DNA from 2 places in the Clostridium subterminale genome. Region 2 is predicted to be linked to the other one. Evidence: riboswitches for the same ligand, from Rfam matches in the RefSeq annotation. Region 2 holds a riboswitch; the other holds the start of a gene.
What was found. A riboswitch is a leader RNA that binds a small molecule or an ion and turns the genes downstream of it on or off. The one in region 2 is predicted to bind cyclic di-GMP.

Region 1: another riboswitch for cyclic di-GMP. It lies ahead of ABDZ93_RS16170 (prepilin peptidase); the one in region 2 lies ahead of ABDZ93_RS17240 (response regulator).

The regions. Positions count from the first base shown of each region.
Region 1 covers NZ_BAAACI010000007.1:554,936-565,185, reverse strand. Annotated here, with positions in the region: gene ABDZ93_RS16195 (C-GCAxxG-C-C family (seleno)protein) at 80-490, shown strand; gene ABDZ93_RS16190 (DNA-3-methyladenine glycosylase family protein) at 585-1,466, shown strand; gene ABDZ93_RS16185 (TVP38/TMEM64 family protein) at 1,835-2,551, shown strand; gene groES (co-chaperone GroES) at 2,746-3,030, shown strand; gene groL (chaperonin GroEL) at 3,271-4,899, shown strand; cyclic di-GMP riboswitch class II at 5,115-5,199, shown strand; gene ABDZ93_RS16170 (prepilin peptidase) at 5,296-6,033, shown strand; gene ABDZ93_RS16165 (GspE/PulE family protein) at 6,118-7,806, shown strand; gene ABDZ93_RS16160 (type II secretion system F family protein) at 7,825-9,030, shown strand; gene ABDZ93_RS16155 (type II secretion system protein) at 9,167-9,583, shown strand.
Region 2 covers NZ_BAAACI010000008.1:149,040-159,289, forward strand. Annotated here, with positions in the region: gene ABDZ93_RS17210 (DUF5692 family protein) at 1-929, opposite strand, end outside; gene ABDZ93_RS17215 (FAD-dependent oxidoreductase) at 997-3,675, opposite strand; gene hypB (hydrogenase nickel incorporation protein HypB) at 3,916-4,587, opposite strand; gene ABDZ93_RS17225 (TetR/AcrR family transcriptional regulator) at 4,855-5,457, shown strand; gene ABDZ93_RS17230 (diguanylate cyclase domain-containing protein) at 5,527-6,453, opposite strand; gene ABDZ93_RS17235 (chemotaxis protein CheC) at 6,446-7,081, opposite strand; gene ABDZ93_RS17240 (response regulator) at 7,074-7,445, opposite strand; cyclic di-GMP riboswitch class II at 7,524-7,606, opposite strand; gene ABDZ93_RS17245 (GNAT family N-acetyltransferase) at 7,745-8,278, opposite strand; gene sstT (serine/threonine transporter SstT) at 8,888-10,120, shown strand.

The sequences.
Region 1 (10,250 bases), on a different contig from region 2:
TCATAGATTTATGACTAAAACTATAATAGATTAATTTAGATATTTAGAACTAATTAATACGAAAGTAGGGTGTATAAATATGTTATTAGATGTAGTAAAAAAATATTATGGAGAAGAATATGATTTAAACTGTGCAGAGACTATGATATATGCTGCCAACGAAGAATATGGTTTAAATTTGAGTAAAGAAACTTTTAAGACCATGGCTGCCTTTGGTGGAGGAATGGGTATAGAATCTACTTGCGGAGTTATCACAGGAGCCATATCTGTTCTTGGTATTTTATTTACAAAGGAAAGAGCTCATGAAAGTGACTATGTAAAAACTCTTACACAAGAATTCATAGAAAAGTTCAATAAAGAGTGTAATGCAGTGAATTGTGATGCTTTAAAGGAGCTATATAGGAATGATGAGATAAGATGTCTTAATATAGTGGAAAAAGGTGCAGTTATATTAGATAATATAGTAGTAAGAGAAAGAAATAAACAGTAATTGAGAATAATTTTAAAACTTAGTGCTGAGAATATTCTTAGCACTATTTTAAACTAGACATCAGATAAGTGTTATTGAGAGGAAGGTGATATGAATGGACTTTAAAGAAGTTGTTGAAGAAAATGGGAAAGTTATATTAAAGGATGTAAAGAATTTTGAACTTCCCCATATTTTTGATTGTGGACAATGTTTTAGATGGAACAGACAAGAGAATAATAATTATATAGGTGTGGCCTTCGGAAGAGTTATTGAAGTTGAAAAAAGGGATAATGATGTAGTTATATACAATACAGATTTAAAAGATTTTAATGACATATGGCTAAGTTACTTTGATCTAAAAAGAGACTATTCAGCTATAAAAGAGGAGTTTGAAAAGGATGAACTTTTAAAAAAAGCAGTAGAATTTGGTGTAGGAATAAGAATATTACAGCAAGACCCCTTTGAAATCCTAATATCTTTTATTATATCTGCAAATAATAGAATTCCTATGATTAAAAGAGCTATAGAGAATATAAGTAGAACATATGGCAAATCTATAGAATATAAGGGAAATACATATTATGCTTTTCCAACTTTAAAGGAATTTAGTATAGCAACAGTGGAAGATATAGAAGCTTTAAGTGTTGGATTTAGAGCTAAGTATATATTTAAGGCACTAGAAGATTTGAGTAGTGGCACCTATGACTTAAATGAAATAAAGCTAAGCGATGATGATGGATGCCATGAAGGCCTTAAAAACTTTAATGGAGTAGGTCCTAAGGTAGCAGATTGCATAATGCTATTTTCTATGGGGAAATATTCAGCATTCCCAGTGGATGTGTGGGTAAAAAGAGCAATGCAATTCTTTTATGTGGCACCAGATGTATCGTTACCTAAGATAAGACAGTTTGCAAGAGAAAAGTTTGGTAGCTTATCTGGATTTGCACAGCAATATTTATTTTACTATGCAAGAGAAAATAATATAAAGATAGACTAATATTTATATATGAAGATTTAAAAGATATATAAACTTATTCATGAAAAATATATTAAGGCATCTTCAAAAAATAAATAAGTCAGAATGCTCGTTTATCTGATGACTACCAGCTCTAATACTCCCATCTTCTTCAAAGTGGGAGTAAAGAGCTGCTACGTCCCTGGATAACGATTTCTAAGCTTCGAAGAAACTAAGAAATCTGTTAATTTTGTGTTATACTGCGTCAACAGAACCCTTAGATAGTGCTACTATCTGCGGAACCTGTTTCCTTGTCTAACTCAAAATATACTTACCATTTTTGACTTGTTATTTATTTTCAGATGCCTGAAAACAGCTTATAAACTAAGGGTATACAAGGTGGGAAAGGAATGGAGAATAAAAATAAGATAAAAAAGTATGTAATAAATGGATTAATATGGACTATAGTTGTAGTAGTATTAATAATAGCATATTGGGAATTTTCTAAGAAATTCACTGTTTTTAGAGATCCGGAAGAATTAAAAAAATTAATACTATCCTTTGGAAGTTATAGTATAATTGCATTTGTAGTACTCCAAATGATACAAGTAATAATATTCTTTATACCAGGAGAAGTTGTTCAAGTAGCAGGTGGATACATATTTGGACCAGTAGTAGGTGGAATTGCCTCTGCTGTAGGAATAATTCTTGGAAGTGTAGTTGCATATTTTATAGCTAAATTATGCGGAAAAAGATATATAAATAAACTTATTGAAAAAAATAATTTAACTAAGATGAAGAGGATATTAGATGCTGGAAGTAATAATATAGTTATCTTTGTAATATACTTTATACCTGGAATACCTAAAGATATACTAGTTTATGTAGCTGGTATATCAAATGTAACCTTAAGTGACTTCATATTATATTCTTCTGCAGGTAGATTACCATGGATTATCACATCTGCCATGTTCGGTCACGGTATACATAGTGGAGATTATGTATCTATGATAATTATAGGTATAATATCAGGAGTCTTATTTTTAGTAGGAATATTAAGAGGACATAAGATTATAGACTTTTTTCATAGAGCTTTAAAGCATAAAGGCAAAAATAAGAGAAAATAAGAGAAAATATTACCATGAGTGAGATATTTTCAAATATTTGCTTATTTTACGAGGTTCTATTAGAATTAAAGATTTGCTTATAAAATAATAATTATATATTATTATATTGTAGTTAGCACTCAATGATTGTGAGTGCTAATAAGTAGTGATAAATAAAAAAATTATATAAATAATAAACAATAGGAGGGTTTTTTATGAATATCAGACCATTAGGCGACAGAGTTGTAATCAAGAGATTAGAATCTGAGGAAATAACTAAAGGGGGAATAGTTCTAGCAGGTACTGCAAAAGAAAAACCACAAGAGGCAGAAGTCGTTGCAGTAGGGCCAGGAACTTACTCTCATGGAAGAGAAATTAAGATGGAAGTCAAAGTAGGAGATAAAATATTATTCTCTAAATTTGCAGGCACAGAAGTTAAATTCGAAGGACAAGAATATATAATATTAAAACAAGAAGATATATTAGCAATCTTAGAATAAGTCATCTTAAAAAAATAAATAAGTCAGAATGCTCGTTTATTTTGTGTTATACTGCGTCAACAGAACCCTTAGATAGTGCTACTATCTGTGGAACCTGTCTCCTTGTCTAACTCAAAATATACTTCCCATCTTTGATTTGTTATTTATTTTCAGATGCCTAAGTAATATATCTTATAAGTTTAAAGAAAACAATTTAAATGTTAAGCTGGAAAATTCACATATAATAGGAGGTAAATGAATATGGCTAAAAGTATTTTATTCGGAGAAGAATCAAGAAGAGCTATGCAAAGAGGTGTAGATGTACTTGCAGATACAGTTAAGGTAACTTTAGGACCAAAAGGAAGAAATGTTATATTAGATAAAAAATTTGGTTCACCACTTATAACAAATGATGGTGTTACAATAGCTAGAGAAATAGAACTTGAAGATGCATATGAAAATATGGGTGCACAACTTGTAAAAGAAGTTGCAAACAAAACAAATGATGTAGCTGGAGACGGAACTACAACTGCTACAGTACTTGCTCAAGCTATCATAAGAGAAGGACTTAAGAACGTAACAGCTGGTTCAAATCCAATGTTATTAAGAAATGGTATAAGAATGGCTGTAGATACAGCAGTTGAAGAAATAAAGAAATACTCTAGACAAGTAGATGGAAAAGAAGACATAGCAAGAGTTGCAGCAATATCAGCAGCAGACGAAGAAGTTGGAGCTCTAATAGCTACAGCGATGGATAAAGTAGGTAACGAAGGTGTTATCGCTGTAGAAGAGTCTAAAACAATGGGAACAGAACTTGATGTTGTTGAAGGTATGCAATTTGATAGAGGATATTTAAGTGCATATATGGTAACTGACACAGATAAGATGGAAGCTGTACTTGATAATCCATACATTTTAATAACTGATAAGAAAATATCTAATATCCAAGAATTACTTCCAATTCTTGAGCAAATAGTACAACAAGGTAAAAAACTTTTAATAATCGCTGAAGATGTTGAAGGTGAAGCAATAGCTACTTTAGTAGTTAATAAATTAAGAGGAACATTTACATGTGTTGCTGTTAAAGCTCCTGGCTTTGGAGATAGAAGAAAAGAAATGCTTGAAGATATAGCTATATTAACAGGAGGTACAGTAATTTCAGAAGAATTAGGATACGACATTAAAGATGCAACTATCGATATGTTAGGAAAAGCTGATAGTGTTAAAATTACTAAAGAAAATACTGTTATCGTAAATGGAAAAGGTAAGAGTGAAGATATAGCATCTAGAGTAAATCAAATTAAGAAACAAATGGAAGATACGACTTCTGAATTTGATAAGGAAAAATTAAATGAAAGACTTGCAAAACTTGCTGGTGGAGTTGCAGTAATCAAAGTTGGTGCTGCTACTGAAACAGAATTAAAAGAGAAAAAATTAAGAATAGAAGATGCTCTTGCTGCTACAAAAGCTGCAGTTGAAGAAGGTATCGTTGCAGGTGGTGGAACTGTTTATATCAATGCAATAGAGGCAGTTGCTAAACTAACTTCAGATGTTTCAGAAATCCAAGTAGGTATCAATATTGTAAGAAGAGCTCTTGAAGAGCCATTAAGACAAATAGCTACAAATGCTGGTGCAGAAGCTTCAGTAGTAGTTGAAAGAGTTAGAAATTCAGCTACAGAAATAGGATATGATGCATTAAGTGCTGAATATGTAGATATGATTAAAGCTGGAATAGTTGACCCAACTAAAGTTACAAGAAGCGCACTTCAAAATGCTGCATCTGTAGCTGCAACATTCTTAACAACAGAAGCTGCTGTTGTTGATATTCCAGATAAGAACCCAGCTCCAATGCCAGGTGGCCCAGGAATGGGAATGGACGGAATGTACTAAAATAAATAATAAAAAATAAAATTAAGACTTTCATGAGGTTTTCATGAAAGTCTTTTTATATACAAAAAAACTTAATTACGATAAATTTTAGTGTTAGATGTTATAAAATAATACATAACAAGGAAAAAAACTAGAAGTATAATACAAAATATAGTATAATATGTTTAAATATTTATAAATTTATATTTTTACATCAAAAATTTATAAAGCAATAAAATGATTTTAGATACAATGATGCAACTTTTTTATTTGGGTACCTTGAAAGTTGTTGAGTTAATGGTACAACCGGCTAAATTATTAATTTAGTCGGTTTTTTTGTGTTCATTTATATGCATATATGTAAAAATGTGGTACAATAGTTTTAAAATAGAAATAAATGTAAAAGGATAATAAATAATGGGTTTTATAGTATTTTTATATGGAATAGTAATAGGAAGTTTTTTAAATGTATGTATTTATAGAATACCTAATAATCAGTCATTAATTAGTCCACCCTCTCATTGTGGAAATTGTGATACTAGATTGAAATGGAAGGATTTAATACCAATAGGAAGTTATCTATGGCTTAAGGGTAAATGTAGATACTGTGATTCTAAGATTTCTATGAGGTATCCATTAGTAGAAGGACTTACAGGCATTTTATTAGTAGGAATATATCTAAGATATGGTATAGGGTTAAACTTTTTTAAGTACTCTCTTTTAACTTTATTTTTAATAGTGATAGCCCTTATAGATTATGATACTACAGATGTATATTCTAGCGTAGTTTATAGTGGAATGGCAGTGGGGATAATCTTTATCATTATAGAAGCTGTAGGATATTCTCACAGTATAACTACTTATATTATTGGTGGATTAATAGGTCTTGGTGTTATTGGTTTAATATATGTTTTAACTGGTGGCATGGGTGCTGGAGATATTGAGATAGCAGTATTATGTGGATTGTTCCTAGGATGGAAATTAGAGATATATTTTTTACTCATATCCTTTATTATAGGGGGATCAATTGCAGTTACTCTAATTGCACTAAAAAAGAAATTGAAGGATGAGTATATTCCTTTAGGACCAAGCTTAGCAATGGGAGCATATATAGTTTTAATCATAGGAGAACAATACATATTAAATTTTATTTAGTATGAGAAGTTTTAAGAAATTAAAAGAAATATAAAACTTTTAGATAAAATCACGTAAATTAATTGTAAAGGTGAGGTGGGATAAATGGCAAGGAATACTGTTAGACTAGGTGACTTGCTAGTAAGAGCAAATAAGATTACCAGGTCACAATTATCAGAAGCCTTAGAAATTCAAAAGGTAAAGAGAAAGAAATTAGGAGAATTACTAATTGAAGAAGGTATTGTAACAGAGGATATTATTATAGAGGTACTTCAAGAACAGCTAGGTATTGAAAGGGTAACTTTGAGTAATATAGATGTAGACTCTAAGGCAGTTAAATTAGTTAATGAAGGCTTATGTAGAAAATATGAACTATTCCCTTTTTATACTGCTGATGGAGTAATAAAGGTAGCTGTGTCAGATCCTTTAAATATATTTGCAATGGATGATGTAGCTATAACCACAGGACTAAGAGTAGAGCCTTATATATCCACAAAGGATGATATACATAAGGCTACAGAAAAATATTATTCAGATAGAAATGTGGAAAGTGCTGTAGAGGAGATAACTAGGTCTAGGATAGTATTTCAAAATAAGACGGAAGATTTAGAAAAGATTGATGAAGTTAAAAATGCTCCCACAGTAAAACTAGTAGACTCTCTACTTAAAAATGCAGTGGAGCAAAGAGCTTCAGATATTCATATAGAGCCCTATGAAAAATATATAAGAGTTAGATATAGAAACGATGGTCAGTTAGAGGAGATATCGTCCTTAAATATTGATGTACTTCCAGGAATAGTTACTAGAATAAAAATTTTAGCAGATCTTAACATAGCTGAGAGAAGGATTCCTCAGGATGGAAGAATAGTTACTGTAATCAACAATAAAAATATAGACATGCGTGTGTCTATAATACCTCTTATTACCGGAGAAAAGGTTGTGATAAGAATACTAGATAGAAGTAACTATAAAATTGGAAAAGATAATTTGGGAATGAGTAGTGAGGATATAAAAAAACTTGAAAATATTATATCTGCTCCCCATGGAATAATTTTAGTAACAGGACCTACAGGAAGCGGAAAATCTACCACCTTATATACTATTTTAGGAGAACTTAATGATACTAATAAAAACATAGTCACTGTAGAAGACCCTGTGGAATACTCCATGGATGGAATAAATCAAGTGAATGTAAATAGTAAGGTAGGACTTACCTTTGCTACAGGATTAAGATCTATATTAAGACAAGACCCAGATGTAGTGATGGTGGGAGAGATAAGAGATAGTGAGACCGCTGAAATTGGTATAAGAGCTGCTATAACAGGTCACTTAGTTCTTAGTACACTGCACACTAATGACGCACCATCCTCAGTAATAAGACTTATAGATATGGGAATAGAGCCTTTCTTAGTAGCTACTGCTATAAAAGGAGTAATAGCTCAAAGGCTTGTGAGAAGAATATGTCCAAGCTGTAAGGAAGCCTATGAAGGGGATGAAGCTGAAAGGAAATTGCTCAGTTTAAATGCTGATGATAAGATAACTCTTCATAGAGGAAAGGGATGTGCTAGCTGTAATTATACTGGTTACAGTGGTAGGCTAGGCGTCTATGAAATAATAAATGTAGATAGAGATATAAAGGATTTGATTATAAAGTCTAATAATACAGAAGAACTAAAGGATGAAGCTGTGAAAAAAGGAATGAAGACTTTGTCAGATAGTTGCAGAGAATTAGTTCTTAATGGTGAAACAACTATGGAAGAAATGATGAAGATAATATTTATGGATAACTTGTAGAGGAAGGAGATCTAAATTATGTCTAAATATAAATATAAGGCTATTAGCTCTAAGGGTGAAGTTATTCAAGGGGTACATGAATGTAAGAGTAGAGAAGATGTTTTAAATCTTATGATGTCTAATGGATATTCACCCCTATCCATTGAAGAAGCTTTAGGAAGTAAAGAAATTATTCTAGGAAAGAGAAACAAGGTTAATAACAAGGATATTTCTATATTTTGTAGACAATTAGCTACCATGATAGAAGCAGGAGTTTCCATAATTAATGCCATAAGTCTGTTATCAGAACAAATACCTAATAAAAAGCTTAGAGAAGTTCTTGGAAAAGTAGATGAAGATATAAGAAAAGGTGAAGAATTATCTGTAGCCATGGGTAAATACTCTAATGAATTTCCAACACTGCTTATCAGTATGATTCAGGTTGGAGAACAAAGTGGTACCTTAGATTCCATCATGAACAGGATGGCTACTTATTATGAAAAGCAAACAAAGATGAATGGTAAGCTTAAAAATGCCTTAATCTATCCAGGCATATTAGCTACAGTAACAGTTTTTGTAGTGGTATTTATTCTAACTTATATAATGCCAATGTTTATGGATATGTTTGAATCAGCAGGTTCAGAACTTCCAGCCATGACAAGGATAGTACTATCCATGGGAGATGCCATAAGGCACTACGGTATATTAATAGGTCTTGTTATTATAGGCTTAGTAGTAGGATTTAAATATTACACCAAGAGAGTTGACTCTGGAATTTATATGTACAGTAAATTTAAACTAAAAAAGTCTCTCTTTAAGGACTTAAATCAAAAAATTGTAGTATCGAGATTTGCGAGAGGACTATCCACAGTTCTAGGAGCAGGACTATCCATAGCCAGCTCCATTGATGTAGTATCTGCAGTACTAGAAAATAAATATGCAGATGTAAAACTAAAAATAGTAAAAGAAAGAATGTTAGCTGGAGATACACTATCCGATGCCATAAAGGAATCAGAGTTATTTCCACCTATGCTAGGGTCTATGATAAAAATCGGAGAAGAAGCTGGAGAACTAGACAACATACTAAGCAAAACAGCAGACTTCTACGACGAAGAGCTAGAAAGAGCAATAGAAGCCTTCACCACAATCCTAGATCCAATAATGCTAATAATAATGGGAGTAGTAGTAGGATTTCTAATAATCTCCATACTAACTCCAATGTTCGAAATGTACAACGTAATGTAATAGTGTTAATCAATGGGTGGTAGCCTTTGGGGGTTCGAGGAAGTACAAGCTAAGGTTATACCAATGCTTGTACCAATATGGTCTTAATTAGGTAAAACTCATTAAAATAAAATAAATAATCAGGAGGTCATTTAAAATGATAAAAAGAGCAAACAACAAAAAGAAAAAAGGATTTACCCTAATAGAGCTAATCATAGTTCTAGCAGTAATGGCAATCATAGCATTAATAGCTATACCAAACTTCACAGCAGTAAGAGAAAATTCTAAAATTAAAGCAGATAAGCAAAGCTGTGAAACAATTGAAAGAACAGTATTAATGTTAGTTTCAGATGAATCTATAACTGGAAACGGAACAATAGAACTAACTCCACCAGGAACAAACTTACCAGAAGAAGATGGTGATATAAAAGGTTCTAATGGAAGAACTGCTAAAGTAATAGTAGAAGAAGCATTAAATGAAGTTAAGGCACCTCAAGGTAAAGTTGGAGAAGTAAAGGCAACTTCTTACGAAATAAAAATCGAAGATGGTAAAGTTGATGCTGTAACAAAATAATTTAACTAACATATCTTATCAAACAAACATAAGTGTAAGGCCATCCTTTGCACTTATGTTTCTAAAAATAAATAAAACATTCCTCTACAAGCTTAAACACCATTTATATCAACACTTAAACCATGGAAGAACATAAAAACATAAAAAGCTAAAAACATTGAAATTGTTGAAAATTTTATAAAATACATATATAAAGAATTCGTGAAATAAACATGGAAATTCCATATCCTATACATAACTACTAAAACAGCAAAAACACTGCAAAGTATTGATGCCACAATAACTAGTTAACTATTTTAATAGTTTTATATATAAATATTTATATATTTTCATAGGTAAATAGTTTTATATAAAAAATTTTGTGTAGTTATATATTTACTCCGATGACTACTAGCTCTCTAATACCTCCATCTTCTTCGAAGTGGAAGTGAAGAGCTACTACGTCCCTGGATAACGATTTCTAAAGCTTCGAAGAAGCTAAGAACTCTGTTACTCCGATGACTACCAGCTCTATAATACCTCCAGCTTCTTCAAAGTGGGAGTAAAGAGCCGATACGTCCCTGGATAACGATTTCTAAGTATCGAAAATACTGATACTAAGAAATCTGTTTATTTCGAGATATTTCTCGGGTAATAAAGAAGATATATGAAATTTAATAGAAGTTAT
Region 2 (10,250 bases):
TAAGGATTTCTCCTAGTTTTCTTCATTTTATATATCATATAAATAAATACTGCTATATTACTTGCAAGGGCTATTGCACCTAAAATTGTGTAAATTGTAGGATTGTAAGTTGATTTAACTACAAACATTCCTGTATCCTGAAAATTTGGAAAAGTCTGAGCGAACATACACCATATAGCTAAAGTTTGAGCTCTATGCTGTAGCCAAGCTCCCTTTCCAACTGTAAAAGCACAAAGAGTTGGTGCAAGAAGTAATGCAAAACCTGCATACCAAGAATGAGTAGGTATGCAATTATAAGTGTATACAAAATTCCATAAATCATATGCTATAATCCAGAACCATAGCATATCAGGCCATAGCATATCCTTACTTTTGTCCTTTTTAGTTTCTTTCCTAATTACTATTCCAAACCAACCAGTTATGGCAATAATATTTAGTATACCTGCAACTGCATTCATATAGTTCCATGGACCGCCCATTACACCTATTACTTCCCCTTCAATAGCACCGGAATTCATCATCCAATAGGTGGATCCTACCTCAATATCCCTTACAACTGCCTCTAGAATATTAATAGCAAGAATTAGTGGTGGAAAACATAAGGCAATTTTATTATCAGCTAGTCTCCAAACAACCTCACCAGTGATTTTATCTTTTTTCTCAATATGACGAATGCACCAAAAACCAATACATCCTGCTGTTGCAGAATAAACTTTAGCTAAATGGAACCAGTCAGTATAGGTAACATCTTTTAAAACAGTCATCCAAATAATTGTTAAAATAATTGGCAAAATAACAAAGCTAAAAAATCCTGCCCATTTCTGTCTTCTAGAAAATTCATTAAATAGAAACAAGCCTGCAAAAACAACAAACCACATTCCCCATGCAGTAAAAAATGTTGCTCCTTCAACGTAATTAAATTCAAACATTTTATTCACCCTCTACCCCTTTTAAAATTAAAAATTACTTTATTAACTTTTCTATTACCCAAATAAATTATTTAAAGAGTTTTTTTACCTTTTTAGTTGTAATTTTTACCTTACGCTTAAGAACTTGTTTTATAACTACTGGTTTTAGATCCTCATAGGCTACACCCTCACCATCATATTTTCTTACAAGGGAAATAGCATCAAACTTACATTTAGTTGTACATTGACCACATCCTACACAAAGGAATTCATCTACAACCGTTGCACCACAGCTAAGACAACGTTCTGTTTCCTTTTTAATCTGATCTTCAGTAAAGGTTCCACGTAAATCTTTGAAGGTTTTTCTTGATTTGCTTCCATCCACATGACCTATGCTTTGTCTAGGAGTACAGTCATATCCTTGAAGTTCTAGGTTATCTTTATTTAAAGCATGATATTCTTTTCTGTCACGACCAATAATCAAACTTTGTCCTGGCTGAACATAACGATGAATTGAAATTGCACCTTCTTTACCTAAGGCAATAGCATCGATGGCAAACTTTGGTCCTGTTAATGCATCACCACCAGCAAAAACATCAGGCTCACCTGTCTGTAATGTAACTGAATCTGCCTTAATGGTATTATTTCTATTAAGTTCAATTTTGCTATCTGCTAAAAGTTCACCCCAATCCATTCCTTGCCCTATTGAAAGCAATATAGTATCAGCTTTAACTATTACAGTATTATTTTCATCATAAGATGGATTAAATCTTCCATTTTCATCAAATACAGAAACACATTTTTTGAATTCTACCCCAGTAGCACGACCATTTTCAACAATAACTCTCTTTGGCCCCCAAGAATTATTGATTTCAATATCCTCTGATAATGCTTCTTCAATTTCTTCTGGAAGGGCAGGCATTTGTTCACGACTTTCTAGACAGTACATTTTAACTTGTATATCCCCAATTCTAGTAGCTGTTCTTGCAACATCAATAGCAACGTTACCTCCACCGATTACGATTACATTACCTTCAAGTTTTAGTTCCTTACCTAAGTTTACATCTCTCATGAAGTCGATCCCTGTAATAACATTTTCCGAATTTTCACCTTCTATACCAAGCTTTCTTCCAGTGCAAGCACCTATTGCAATATAAAAAGCTTTAAATCCTTGATTTCTTAACTCATTAAGACCTACATCTTTTCCAACCTCAACGCCTGTCTTAAATTCAACACCTAATTCTTTCAATATATTGATTTCTGCATTTATAACTTCTTTTTCAAGTCTGAAAGCAGGTATTCCCAGGGTCAACATTCCACCAAGAACCTCTTCTTTCTCAAACACAGTTACATTATAACCATCAATAGCTAAGTAGTATGCACAGCTAAGGCCTGAAGGACCAGCTCCTACTACTGCAATTTTTTTACCATACTCGTGTCTACGCTTAGGCACATATCGGTGATCAATATTTAAATCTTGGTCTGCAATAAATTTTTTGATTTCATCAATAGCAACTGGATCATCAATATCCCCTCTAGTACAATCTGTTTCACATTTTCTTGGACAAATACGTCCGCATACTGCTGGAAATGGATTTTCTTGTTTGATAAGCTCAAGAGCTTCCCTATACCTTCCCTGAGATGCAAGTTTAACATAGCCTTGAACAGCAATATGAGCTGGGCAATTGGTTTTACAAGGACTTGTACCCGTATCAACTACATCTTTCCTATTTATTCGATAATCAGGATTCCATTTATCAGGACCCCAATCTGTATCCCTAGGGGTTTCTGTTCTTTTTATCTCAGTAGTAACTGGTGTTTTGGAACATAATTTTTGACCTAATTGTAGTGCATTAACAGGACAATTTTGAACACATTCTCCACAAGCAACGCATTTATCTTTGTCCACTTTAGAAACATAGTTTGAGCGTACCATATCAGCATTAATGAACATACTAGCAGTTCTTAAAGATAGACATGAACATCCACAGCAATTACAAATAGCATGAGTTTTACCTGAACCATCCAAATTAGGTATCTGATGCATTAAACCATTTTCCTCTGCTCTCTTAATAATTTCAAAGGCTTCTTCTCGAGTAATCTGTCGACCTCTCTTTGTACGTATATAATATTCTGCAGCATGCCCCATCTGAATACAAATATCTTCCTTCAGGTGACCGCAACCTTCTCCCATAGCTTCTCTTGCTGTACGACATGAACAATCAGCAACTGAGAAAATATCATTGTCATTAAGATATTTAGAAACTTCCTCATAGGATGCTCTTCTTGTTTCACCTTCAATAGCATGTTCTATAGGAATAACACGCATAAGACCTACCCCTACAGGAAAACTACCCGCTGTCTTAGGTCCTCTTACTCTTCCATAAGCTTCAAAAGCTCTGGGAATTTGAGGATACTTTTCAACATTCTTTTTATTGTTAACCATCATTTCCATGATGCCGGGAACCCATGTCTCATACCAAAATGTATCTACTCCATCAATTTCATTTACAAAACAAACACCTGCATCTGCTAATTCTAACAAAAGTTCTGTTGTTCTTTCTACAGATTTGCCACATAAAGGAGCAACATCTTTAGCTGTAACTTTTTTACGTATTTCCATACAAAGTACTACTTCGGCCATTTCCTCTGTAACAACAGGTTCAAGAATCATATACTCCGGATCTGTAGTTTTTATTTCATTTTTCGAGCCACGTTTCTTATTGCTGATGTGATTTGCAAGATCAAGTACCTTTTCCTTGACCATATATTATCCCTCCCAATAATAATTATATGTGAGCCATAACCCAAAATATAAACACTAATGTTACAATATATTATAAGTATGGCAAGTTTCTTTATTAGTAATAAGTATATGAAAATAGTCAGCACTTTTAGGTTTATTAAGTTATTAAAACAAAAGTAACTGAAATGAGCTGATTATTATCTATGGTCAAAATCACACAAAAATCGTTTTACATTTTTAATATTATGAATATTAAAAAAATTATTTATCCTTCCAACTATTTACTTGTGTACGTATCCAGTCAACCCATTCACCAATTCCATCTCCATTTTTAGCTGAGATTGGAATAACTTTAATATTGGGATTCAGTTTTTTTACTCTCTCTTTTACTGCCTCTAAATCAAATTCAAAATAGTCTGCTGCATCCATTTTATTAACTAATAAAACATCAACTATAGAAAACATTAAAGGATATTTTAAAGGTTTATCATCCCCCTCAGGTATGCTTAGAATCATAGCATTTTTAGATGCACCAGTGTCAAATTCCGCTGGACACACCAAATTACCGACATTCTCTAATATTACAAAATCAACATTTTCAGTTCCAAGCCCCTCTAAACCTTGTCTAGTCATATCAGCATCAAGATGACACATTCCTCCTGTGTGCAACTGAATTACTTTAGCACCAGTCTGTGAAACCTTATGTGCATCAACATCTGAATCAATATCAGCTTCTAAAATACCAATATTCATTTCATTTTTCAAAGCCTCAATTGTTCTTAAAACGGTCGTCGTTTTCCCAGAACCAGGTGATGACATGAGATTTAATAAAAAGACCCCATCTTTTTTTAAATCCTCTCTAAGTAGTTCTGCCTGACGGTCATTGTTGTCAAAAACATTTTGCTTGATTTCTAAAACTTTATATGCCTCCATATAACCTCTCCCCCATTTCATACTTAATTTAGGTTATTTTATTGAAGTAGCCTCTAATATATAATTACCAGCTATCCCACAATATAACATAACAGTTGTTATGTTTATGATATAATACATATTTTCCTTTGTCAATGAATTAACATTCAAAATAATAAATATATTGCGAAAATATTAAATGCTATATTCTTTAAACAATAGTACTGTGATAAAGGAAAACCTATATTGTAAAATTATGATATACTATTTATAAATGGGGTGAATAATATGGACGCTAATCAACAAAATCAAAAAAAACAACGTATTTTAGATGCCGCAATTAGTGTATTTATAGAAAATGGCTTTGAAGAAACAAGTTTGCGTGAAATAGCCTCAGCTGCTGGTCTTACTACTGGTGCCATATACCATCATTTTAAGAATAAGGACGAGCTATTCTACCATGCAGTAAAGGAAGCTACGTACTTTGCTCAAAAGCTCTCTGAAAAAGATGAAAGTAGTAATCTTAAAAGCACTGAAAATATGTTAAATGAAATTAGTAATAAAGTTAGAGAACGTATGTCAAAAGTTAATGAGCAACGCCTTTTAGTTCTATTAATAGGTTATGTGTTATCAAAAGGTGGATCTCTTAGTGAAAGCCTTAAACAAGATTATAATGAAATAATCAACAAAGTAGCAGATATGTACTTTTACGCATTTGGTATTGAAAATGAAGACTATAAAAAAAGTCTTGCTACTATTTTAATAGCAGCACTAGATGGTATTGCAATGCAATATTCCCTTGGGGTATTAAAGCAGGAAGATGAAAAGTTTAAGGACACCTTTGTTAATTTTTTTGTAGAAAGCATTCCTGCATTTATGCAAAAAAAATAAACTCTAAGCTAAGTTACATAAAACAAGGATACTTGTAATCTCTACACAGTACCCTTGTTTTTACTATTATTAAAAGAAATAGTATCCATCCCCACCTAGTTTTTTAGCTTTATACATTGCTCTATCTGCTTCTAATATTAGTTCATCAATATCATTAGCCTCATCGGGTAATATACTAATACCTATGCTTAAAGATATTTTTATTTGCTCTTCTTTACAATATAAAATTTCAGTACTATTATTAATTCTGGAGGCTACAGCTTCGCAATCATGGTAACTCTTTATAGAATGTAGCAATATTAAAAATTCATCTCCACCAAATCTAGCAATTATATCCCCATTTCTAGTAGATTCTTTTAATATTTTAGCTACATGAATGAGAACCTCGTCACCTTTTTTATGTCCATATGTATCATTTATATATTTGAATTTATCAACATCTATAAACATAAGCCCTAAAAGACTATTATTTCTTTTAGCATTATTATAAAATTCATCTGCCATTTTATAAAATAATGTTCTATTTGCTACACCTGTTAGTCCATCATAATAAGCTAATTTATTAATAGTTTTTTCCTTTTCCTTTAATTCTTTATTTAAAATATATAATTCATTCACATATTTTTTTAGTTGATCGATACGTAAAAATTGATTAGTCACATCAATAAATTCAATAAGTATAAAATTCAAATTATCTTTCTCTATTCTACTTATCTTTAAATTTAAATTTTTATTATTACTTAGCAAATCTTTATGCATTGCTGCTGAAAAAAATATTTTTCTTCCATCATTGACTATGCACTTCATTGTATCTTTAAAATAACCTTTATTCAGACTTGGAATAATATCATATATACAGCTATTTATTACCTTATCCTCACTAATATGAGTTAAACATTCCATATAGCTATTCCAAAATAAAACTTTTAAATCTTCGTCTAATATTATTATTCCTTCATCTATACTATCTAATATATTATATAAAATTCTATCCACAGAAATCATCTTCTATCATTCCTACTTTATTTAATAATTGACTTAATGAACTTAAAGTAAGATTAATTATTATAGCACCTGCTATTTCTGAATTGTCTATTTTAAAGGTTATATATAGCATCAAAATATGCTCATACTCTTTGCTCTTTATATTTTTTTCAAAATCTACTTTATTAAATACGTTAACTTCTGGTAAAGTATAATTTAATCTTAATTTTAGATAATTTCCTATTTCTCCAATTATTGAATTTAATATTATATTACCAATTTCCTTTATAATATCAAAATCTATATCAGTAAAATTCATATTACTTAGTTGATTTTCATCATTTTCATTTAAACACAGGTCTATAAATGTTCTCATTTTATCTGCTGGAAATATTAAACTTGCCTTTCCTCTCAGTTCATCTTCAAATGCTATAGAGGATACCATTATAGTTCCTTGCATTACTTGTGGAAGATAATCATCTATTGCTATTGTTTTTTCATTTAAACTTAAAATTTTCAAATTTGGTACATTTAATAATATTTTTTTATTTATTATTTCAGACAGTATACTCGCTGATTTACCAACACTTATATTAAATAACTCTTTTAATATATCTTCTCTTTCTACTCTATTATTCATTTCGAACATTCCTTATTATCTCACATATAGATTTGGCTTTTTCTTCAGTAAAGGGCTTGTTTATAAATTCTATTACCCCATATGATTCTATTTCTTCTTTTATACTTTTTTGAACATCTGCAGAAACTACAATTATTTTTGCATTAGAATCATACTCATTTATTAGTTTTATCAGTTCTCCTCCATTTAATTTAGGCATTAATAAATCCACAAATGTATAATCAGGTTTAATACTTTTGTACTTTTCTAATCCTTCTTCTCCATCCTTTGCAAAATAAGTGTTTACACCATCTAAATATTTTACAATTAAGTTACCTATTATTTTTTGAGAAAAAGTAGAATCATCAATAATTAAAATATTCATTTTTACATATACCTCCTATGTTTAGTTATGTAATAATTCATCAAATATAAAATTAAAACCCTATATTCATAAAATTATGAATATAGGGTCGGTTGCATCACTAACTCCATACATATAAGATGCCCAAACTAAATATGTATTTCACAGTTTCCCTTGTATTTTAATCCAATTTAAATTATAACATTTAAATATTATCATTTAATATAAACTGTTTCAATAGTTATTTATCTTAATTTTCAAAGTTATACTTTAATTGGGTTAGTTGACTAATCTTTTATTTGCTCATGCATGTGTCATTTTTATAATGAAAACTCTAATTGATAATCTCTTGTGTCATTTTCATATAGTTCTTGATTTATTTCCTCCGCTTCTTTACATCCTATTGAAAAATAAAAAGCAATTGTTTCTTCAGCAGAACCTGCACAAATATAAATTTTATCTGCTTTCCACTCTCTTGCAACATTTGCAGAAAGTATGAATAACCTTTTGCCTATTCCTTTATTTCTACATTCTAAAGTTATGAAAAGTTGATCTAATAAAACATAATTAAATTTTTCACCAAAAAATTTACGGTTAACTGTTGAAAATCCCAATAATTTGTTATTCGTATCAAAAGCACCAATGGCACTTCCACCACTTAAAATAGTTTTTTTCAACTCTCTAAGATGGTATTCATACCCATTTGGCCAATCACAATCATGATAATTGATTTCCACTAATTTACGGTTTCCATCCACCTCTCTCCATGCCTTTCCTATATATTGAGATGGATTCATTTTGTTTATATGCTCACATTCTCCTAATTCTAATTTTCTATATATAACATTTGACATACTTTTACCTCCCCATATTTATGTATAGTAACCTTGACTATATAATACTTTGAACTCTTTAGAAATTACCTTTTTCTATTAAGTTCTTTACAATAACTCTACTTTTTCATCTTTTATTTACATAATACACATATTCAAGTAAAAAGCCAATAACTCAAGCTTTAATGCTTGAATTTATTTTTCCTGCATACTTTAGTAAAATCTTCGTTTTCGATTAAAGTTTTATTTTGAGTGAATAATTAACGAAGTACTATCCTAAAATAGTATTGATATAGGTAACTATATGTTTTAATAATGCTTGTCTAAAGGTAAATTCCTGCATTCAAAGTGATTTTATTAAAATTTTGAATTTAATCATATTCACCTTTAGATTAGATTTACACTAATTTTAATGATAATTTCAAAATAAATTATACTTTCAAATTATTTATTTTATAGGACATTTATGTAAAGGTGTCCATTAATTAATTGAAAATTCATATGCTTTTCCACTTCACATTAGTGAAGATTCATGATAAACTTATTTTTACCAAAGTATTTCCTAGTAACAAATTTAAATTCACTTCACCTTACTTAGTTTTTATCTTACGTAATAGGAGGAAAAATATTATGAAAAATCTAATGAAGAAATGGAATAAATTAAGTTTAGTAAAAAGAATAATTATAGGCCTAATCATTGGTATTATATTGGCGGTAACCATTCCTGATGTTGCAAAGCCATTATCAATTTTTGGTTCTTTATTTGTCGGTGCTTTAAAAGCCATTGCACCTATACTAGTATTATTTTTGGTAACGGGAGCCATTTCACAACACAAAAGTGGTCATGAAACCAATATGAAAACTGTTATCATTCTTTATCTTTTAGGAACATTCTTAGCAGGACTTGTTGCTGTTATTGCAAGCTTTATGTTCCCAGTAAGCCTAACCCTTGTAGCTGGTGTTGAAAACATCACGCCTCCTGGTGGTGTGGTGGAAGTTCTTAAGGCATTACTATTAAACTTAGTTGATAATCCAGTAAAAGCACTTTTTAATGCAAATTACATCGGTATATTAGCTTGGGCAGTAATTCTAGGATTCGCTTTGAAAAATGCAGCTAATTCTACAAAATTAATTATTTCTAATATTTCTGATGCATTATCTCAAATGGTTGTATGGGTTATAAGCTTTGCACCCTTAGGAATCATGGGTCTAGTAGTTGATACTATTGTTACAAGTGGAATAGCTTCACTACTTAGCTATGGAAAATTACTTTTACTTCTGCTTGGTTGTATGGTCTTTGTAGCTCTTGTTGTAAACCCAATTATGGTGTACGTAGCTATTCGTCAAAACCCATACCCACTTGTATTTAAATGCTTAAAAGAAAGTGGAATTACAGCATTCTTTACACGTAGTTCAGCTGCTAACATTCCTGTAAATATGAGTTTATGTGAAGAACTAGGTTTAGATAAAGATACTTACTCAGTATCAATTCCATTAGGTGCTACCATCAACATGGCTGGTGCAGCTATTACAATTTCTGTTTTGACTCTTGCAGCTGTTCATACTCTTGGTATCCAAGTAGATGTTGGTACAGCAATAATTCTTAGTGTACTTTCTGCTGTAAGTGCTTGTGGTGCTTCCGGAGTTGCTGGTGGATCACTATTACTTGTTCCTCTAGCATGTAGCTTATTCGGAGTTCCAGGTGACATTGCTATGCAGGTAGTTGGTGTAGGATTTATCGTAGGTGTTATACAAGATTCAGCCGAAACTGCACTTAACTCATCCACAGATGCACTGTTCACAGCAACAGCTGAATTTAGTAAATGGCGTAAAGAAGGTAAAAAAATTAATATTACTAAATAAAATTTAAATGTAGTGCAATTTTTACACTTATAAGTAAAAAAGCCTCCTAAGAATAGTCTATAACCTATCCTAGGAGGCTTTAAAACCTTATAAACAACTAAATTCCACTTAACATATCAATAATATATAA